Prochlorococcus marinus XMU1411: one gene and its partner. The protein of the gene in region 1 binds, or shares a complex with, the protein of each later gene. Links are inferred from orthologs where the notes say so. Each region holds a gene or a part of one and is shown on either strand. Other genes may lie near its edges.

What was found.
Region 2: the proteins of accD (region 1) and HA145_RS02790 are in contact, whole or in part, in a solved structure (PDB 8UXZ), measured with the Escherichia coli proteins. The link is inferred for Prochlorococcus marinus XMU1411 from one-to-one orthologs.

The regions. Positions count from the first base shown.
Region 1 is NZ_JAAORI010000003.1:435,769-439,303, forward strand. The notes cover bases 293-3,105. They hold accD (acetyl-CoA carboxylase, carboxyltransferase subunit beta), read right to left. Parts: upstream 2,234-3,105; coding sequence 1,352-2,233; downstream 293-1,351. Other genes in these bases: HA145_RS04165 (Gfo/Idh/MocA family protein), read right to left, coding at 293-955; HA145_RS04170 (hypothetical protein), read right to left, coding at 958-1,350; HA145_RS04180 (phosphoribulokinase), read right to left, coding at 2,373-3,105. Also shown: more of HA145_RS04165, read right to left, coding at 1-292; more of HA145_RS04180, read right to left, coding at 3,106-3,269; leuB (3-isopropylmalate dehydrogenase), read right to left, coding at 3,359-3,535.
Region 2 is NZ_JAAORI010000003.1:193,495-196,789, forward strand. What follows is about bases 1-2,934. They hold HA145_RS02790 (acetyl-CoA carboxylase carboxyltransferase subunit alpha), read left to right. Parts: upstream 1-930; coding sequence 931-1,938; downstream 1,939-2,934. Other genes in these bases: HA145_RS02785 (long-chain acyl-[acyl-carrier-protein] reductase), read left to right, coding at 1-927; HA145_RS02795 (SDR family oxidoreductase), read left to right, coding at 1,913-2,647; folE (GTP cyclohydrolase I), read left to right, coding at 2,803-2,934. Outside these bases: more of folE, read left to right, coding at 2,935-3,295. UniProt on the Escherichia coli protein: Component of the acetyl coenzyme A carboxylase (ACC) complex. First, biotin carboxylase catalyzes the carboxylation of biotin on its carrier protein (BCCP) and then the CO(2) group is transferred by the carboxyltransferase to acetyl-CoA to form malonyl-CoA.

The sequences.
Region 1 (3,535 bases):
CTGGAGCTATTCTCCCATCAGTCCATGTTTTTTCAAAATTAAAACTTGAATCTGCAGTTAGATTTTGTATTTTATTTTCGTTGTTTGAATATTTCAAATTAAAACCATGTACATAATCTTTTTGGTTTTCGCTTTTAAGAATAAGTGAACCTTCGCTTCCATATATTTCTAAACTAAATCCTCTACCATTTTTAGAAATCGATGATAAAGATACCTGACATGGAATAAGATTCGAGCTGTAGTTTGATATTTCTATATTGGCTAAACATACATCTTCACTCGTTACATCATTTAAATTAGATGAATCAGGTAAAGGTCTTTTTTTTATTGATGTTGCTAACTTGCCAGAAACATTTATTGCTTCCCCAAAAAACCAATTCAACATATCGAATGCATGAGTACCTAAGGCGCCAATAACTCCTCCACCTTTTTCTTCTAATGAATACCAATTCCAGGATCTTTTGGGGTCTGATCTACTGCCCATTAACCAATCTAATTTGACTAAATATATATCTCCTAAGATATTTTCATTAATAAGTTTTTTTGTCTGAAGAAAAAGAGGTACTGCTCTATATTCAAAATCAACACATACGCTTAAATTATTAATCAAAGATATTCTCTGAAGCTCTTCAATTTCTGAGGAGGATATTGAAACGGGTTTTTCTAGAAGTAAATTTTTATTATTCTCAAGAGCTTGTTTTGCTAATTTAAATCTTGATTCAGGAGGGGTTGCAATTATAATTCCATCAATTTTTGGAGATTTAACTAATTCTTCCCAATTATGAAAGAATTTTAATCCTGTTTCTTTTTCTAGGATCGATTTTTGCTTTGTCTCATAATGATAAATAGCTACAGGAGTTAAAAAATCAGACTCTTTTAATGCCTCTAAATGAACTTTTTTACCAAACCCTAATCCAGCAATTGCTATTTTTAATTTTTTATTTTTAGAATTCATTCTTATCTATTAATTAAGACTGAACAGCTATTTTCAATAACAACATCTATTAGCTCATCATTATTAGAAGTCTGCCATTTTGAATTGAATTGAGGTATTCCATTTATGGAAGTATCTTTGAACTTTTTTTCATCGCAATTAATTCTCATTACATAAAGTGATAACTCTCCATCATCATCCGAATTAGTTGGATTTTTAAAGAACTTTGTTAAGACACTTATTTCGCCATTTGGAAGCGACTTAATACTTCCTTTATCAAGCCATTCTTTCCCTTCATTATTTTCTTTTAGTAGGACCCAGTCAACATTTCCTATTCCATAAGAATATGGAGCAAAATTTAAAATAAAAAATAAAAGGCTTAAAGAAAAATAAAAGAAATTTGAAATAATTCTCATATTATATATTTGCTTTTGCAAGTTCTTTTACACCATGAATTTTTAAAATTTTAGTCAGAGTATCCTTGAGGTCTTTTCTTTTAACTATTACATCAACAAAACCATGCTCAAGCAGATATTCAGCGGTTTGAAAGTTATCGGGTAATTTTTCTCTTAATGTTTGTTCTATAACTCTTCTTCCAGCAAATCCAATAAGAGCTTTAGGTTCCGCCAAAATTAAATCACCTAACATTGCAAAGCTTGCAGTTACCCCACCAGTTGTTGGATGAGTTAATAAGGGCATATAAAGAAGATTTTTTTCTTTATGTTTTTTTAGTGCTCCAGATATTTTTGCCATTTGCATGAGACTTAACATACCTTCTTGCATCCTTGCTCCTCCTGATGCGCAAACAATAAGAATTGGAAAATTTTCTAAAGTTGCTCTCTCAATTATCCTTGTAATTTTTTCACCAACTACTGAACCCATGGATCCTCCCATAAATCTAAAATCCATAACAGCTAATGCTAAAGGAATTGAATTTACAGAACAGATACCTGTTACGACTCCATCTCTTAAACCTGTGCCTGCTTGACTTTCTTTAATTCGATCAGCATACGATCTTCTATCTTTAAAACCCAAAGGATCTGTAGGACTTAGTGAACCATCAAACTCTTTGAATGAATTTTTGTCGGCAATTATATTTATCCTTTCATCGCTATTAATCCTATTGTGGTGTCCACAATTACTACAAACATTAAAATTTGAAATTAGGTCTTTTCTATAGGCTACTTGCGAACATTCTGAACATTTAACCCACAAACCATCTCCCTCATCAGTATCTTGGGAAACTTTTCCAACAAATTGATCTTTACGCCTTGCGGCAAACCAGTCGATTAATGACACAACATTTCCTGTTTTTTCTATTTAAATCTAAATAAGGTACTTTTATCAAGAAAGATATATAAAAATTTGAGATCCTCTAGATTAAAACACTTCAAAAAAAAACATATAATTATTTGAGTTGATATTAGAAAATTAATTATTATTTATTTTTCTCCTCAATCATTTTATGAATTATTGGAGTAAGAATAAGTTCCATTGCGAAACCCATTTTCCCCCCATTTACAACGATACTTGTCGGACTTGACATAAATGAATCGTTAATCATTCCAAGCAAGTATTGAAAATCAATCCCCCATTTCTCTCTTGCCCCTTTTCTGAAATGTATGATCACAAAGCTCTCATCAGGAGTTGGGATATTTCTGCATATGAAAGGATTAGAAGTATCAATTGTGGGAATTCTTTGGAAATTAATATCGGTTTTACTGAATTGTGGACATATGTGATTTATATAATCAGGCATTCTTCTCAATATAGTATCCACAATGGTCTCCGCTGAGTAACCTCTTTCTGCGTTATCTCTATGGATTTTTTGAATCCACTCTAAATTTGTAATCGGAACAACACCAACAAGTAAATCAGCATAAGATGCCACATTGTATCCATCACCTTCTACCCCGCCATGCAAACCTTCATAAAAAAGTACGTCTGTTCCTTCAGGAATATCTTCCCATGGAGTAAATTGCCCAGGTTCTAGGGATGTACCAAGTCTTGTATTATGTTCTTCTGCTTCTTCAAGACTATGTAGATAATATCTTTTCTTTCCTCCTCCAGTTTCGCCATAGATTTTAAAAAGTTCTTCTAGCTTGTCAAAAAGATTAGCCTCTGGACCAAAATGAGAGAAATTTTCACCTTTTGAAAGAGCTTCTGCCATTGCTTTTTTCATAGGCATTCTTTCAAACCTGTGGTAACTATCACCTTCTACAACTGCGGGAACAATATCTTCTCTGGCAAAAATATGCTCAAAGGCTCTTTTAACTGTACTTGTTCCTGCTCCTGAAGATCCTGTTACAGCGACTACTGGATGACGTTTTGACATTTTTTAAAAACAATATTAGATGATTCTGACAGGTCATATGCCAACTTTATGTTCAACTTGAAAATATTTTTTTATTTATTAATTTTTTTTTAAATTTCATCTATTATTTTGTTTCCAATTTCGCTGCAAGATAATACTTTAGAAGACCCATCAGCTAAATCTACTGTCCTATATCCTTTTGATAAAACTTTATCAACAGCAGTTTCTAAATTTTTTGCAGCTTCTTCTTCATTTAATCCAATTTTTAACATCATGGATATGGATAA
Region 2 (3,295 bases), 240 kb from region 1 along the record:
CCTCAATTGGTTGAGAATGTGGAAGTTAAGAGTGCTACTGGAATATCTATTGAAGGCTCTTACATAGATTCTTGCTTTGTTCCTGAAATGCTTTCTAGGTTTAAAACAGCTAGAAGAAAAGTATTAAATGCTATGGAACTAGCTCAGAAAAAAGGGATTAACATAACCGCCTTAGGAGGATTTACTTCAATTATTTTCGAGAATTTTAATCTTCTACAACACAAACAAATTAGAAATACTTCATTAGAGTGGGAAAGGTTTACTACTGGCAATACTCATACTGCTTGGGTTATTTGTAGGCAACTAGAAATAAATGCACCTCGCATTGGGATAGACCTTAAAAAAGCAACTGTTGCTGTAATTGGTGCTACAGGTGATATTGGTAGCGCTGTTTGTAGATGGCTTATAAATAAAACTGGGATTTCAGAACTTCTTATGGTGGCAAGACAACAAGAACCACTAGAGCTTTTACAAAAAGAATTAGATGGTGGCACCATAACAAGTTTAGATGAGGCATTGCCTCAGGCAGATATTGTTGTGTGGGTCGCAAGTATGCCTAAAACTATTGAAATTGATACTGATAACTTAAAAAAACCATGTTTAATGATTGATGGTGGATACCCAAAAAATCTTGATGAGAAATTTCAAGGTGAAAATATTCATGTTTTAAAAGGAGGTATAGTAGAGTTTTTTAATGATATCGGTTGGAATATGATGGAACTTGCTGAAATGCAAAACCCTCAGCGAGAGATGTTTGCTTGCTTTGCAGAAGCTATGATTTTAGAATTTGAAAAGTGTCATACAAACTTTAGTTGGGGAAGAAATAATATTTCTCTCGAAAAGATGGAATTTATTGGAGCAGCTTCTTTAAAACATGGTTTTTCTGCGATTGGACTCGATAAGCAGCCTAAAGTATTAACTGTCTAAATTATGGCTAAACGTTACCTTCTTGATTTTGAAAAGCCTCTTGTTGAACTTGAGAAACAGATAGAGCAAATTAAAGAATTAGCTCGAGATTCAGAAGTTGATGTCAGTCAACAGCTTCTACAGCTTGAAACCTTAGCAGCGAGAAGAAGAGAAGAAATATTTAAATCTCTAACTCCTGCACAAAAGATTCAAGTAGCTAGACATCCTCAAAGGCCCAGTACTTTGGACTTTGTTCAAATGTTTTGTGATGACTGGATCGAATTACATGGAGATAGGAATGGCGGCGATGATATGGCATTAATTGGAGGAATAGGTTCGATAAATAATAGACCAGTTATGATGTTAGGGCATCAGAAAGGTAGGGACACAAAAGAAAATGTAGTAAGAAACTTTGGGATGGCAAAACCTGGAGGTTACAGAAAAGCCCTTAGATTAATGCAGCATGCAAATAGATTTTCCTTGCCAATTCTTACATTTATTGATACTCCTGGAGCTTATGCTGGTTTAAAAGCTGAAGAACAAGGTCAAGGGGAAGCGATTGCAAGAAACCTAAGAGAGATGTTTGGACTGAAAGTTCCTATAGTGGCTACTGTTATTGGAGAAGGCGGTTCAGGAGGCGCACTTGGAATAGGTGTTGCTGATAGGTTACTAATGTTTGAACACAGTGTTTATACAGTTGCGAGTCCAGAAGCATGTGCATCAATTTTGTGGAGAGATGCTGCGAAGGCACCAGAAGCAGCATCAGCACTTAAAATTACAGGTAAAGATTTACTTAAATTGGGGATTATAGATGAGGTATTACAAGAGCCTTCTGGAGGGAACAATTGGGCTCCTTTAGATGCTGGCAATACATTAAAAGAGGCTATTGAGAAACACCTTAATTCTTTATTGCAAATGTCTGAAGACGAATTAATTGAGGAAAGATACAAAAAATTTAGGGTTTTAGGTAAATTTATTGAAGCAAATAATATTGAAGAGATTTATAGTGAAATTCCCCAGAAAACCGAATAAATTGAAACTTGCTTTTATAACGGGTGCTACTAAAGGTATTGGCAGATCAACTGCAATTACTTTTGCTAATGCTGGCTGGGATTTAATTTTGCTCTCCAGGAATATGGATGTAATGGAGAAACTAAAGAGCGAACTTTTGACTACTAAATCAAAAATTAACCTAGTTAAATGTGATTTATCAAATCCTCTAGAAATAGAACAGTGTGTTAAAGAAGCGATTGAGAAGTATGGGTGCCCTTCAGTATTAATAAATAATGCTGGTTGTGCATTTAATGGTCCTTTAGTTGAAATGGATTTAGGTCAATGGGAACAAACTATGCAAATAAACCTCACAAGTGTTTTCCAAATTTGCAGTTCAATAATTCCTAAAATGAGAAAAAATGGTGGATTAGTCATTAACGTTAGTAGTCATGCTTCTTATAATGCATTTCCCCAATGGGGAGCGTATTGTATTTCAAAGTCTGCACTATCTATGTTTACTAAATGCTTGAGGGAAGAAGAGAGATCTAATTCAATTAGGGCCTGTACAATAACTTTAGGTTCAGTAAATACTCCTCTTTGGGACTCAGAATCTATCAATGCTGATTTTGATAGAACTTCTATGCTCTCCTCAAGCGAAGTATCAGATACTATTCTCTACATGGCTCAACAACCTGAATCACAACTTATTGAAGACTTAACTTTAATGCCCTCTGGAGGAGCTTTTTAAACATTCTTTTTCTTTTCTTAATCCTTAAAAAAGTGATTTTTTTTAGGGCTACGTGAACCCGATTAAACAAGAGAGTGTGATATAGTGTATAAGTAATTTAAGCTTTTAGAAGATACAGTTAATTAAGTTGCATACAATTTTCTGTCAAGAATTTTATGACCTCTACATTACCCAACGATAATATTAGAAACTTTGACGACCAGATTACTAATAAATTAATCTCCGAAATTATAAGAGACAGAATCAAAGATTCTGGGACCAGATTTAGCGCCAACGATAATATTGCAGATTTTATAAATCCTGGAGAATTAGAGATTTTAGAAAGGGAAGTTGCTTCAAGAGTCAAGGACTTACTAAAGTCCCTCATAATTGATGTTGAGAATGATCATAATACTCAAGAAACTGCTGAAAGAGTTTCAAAAATGTATTTAAATGAAGTTTTTAAAGGCAGGTATCATCAACAACCTAAAGTTACAAGTTTCCCAAATGACAAGAATCTTGATGAGATTTATACAGTTGGCCCAATTTCTGTTAGATCTGCATGTTCGCATCACTTAGTTCCAATTTTAGGAGAGTGTTGGATAGGTATTAAACCTGGGAATAAAGTAATAGGACTTTCAAAATTTGCTAGAGTTGCTGATTGGGTTT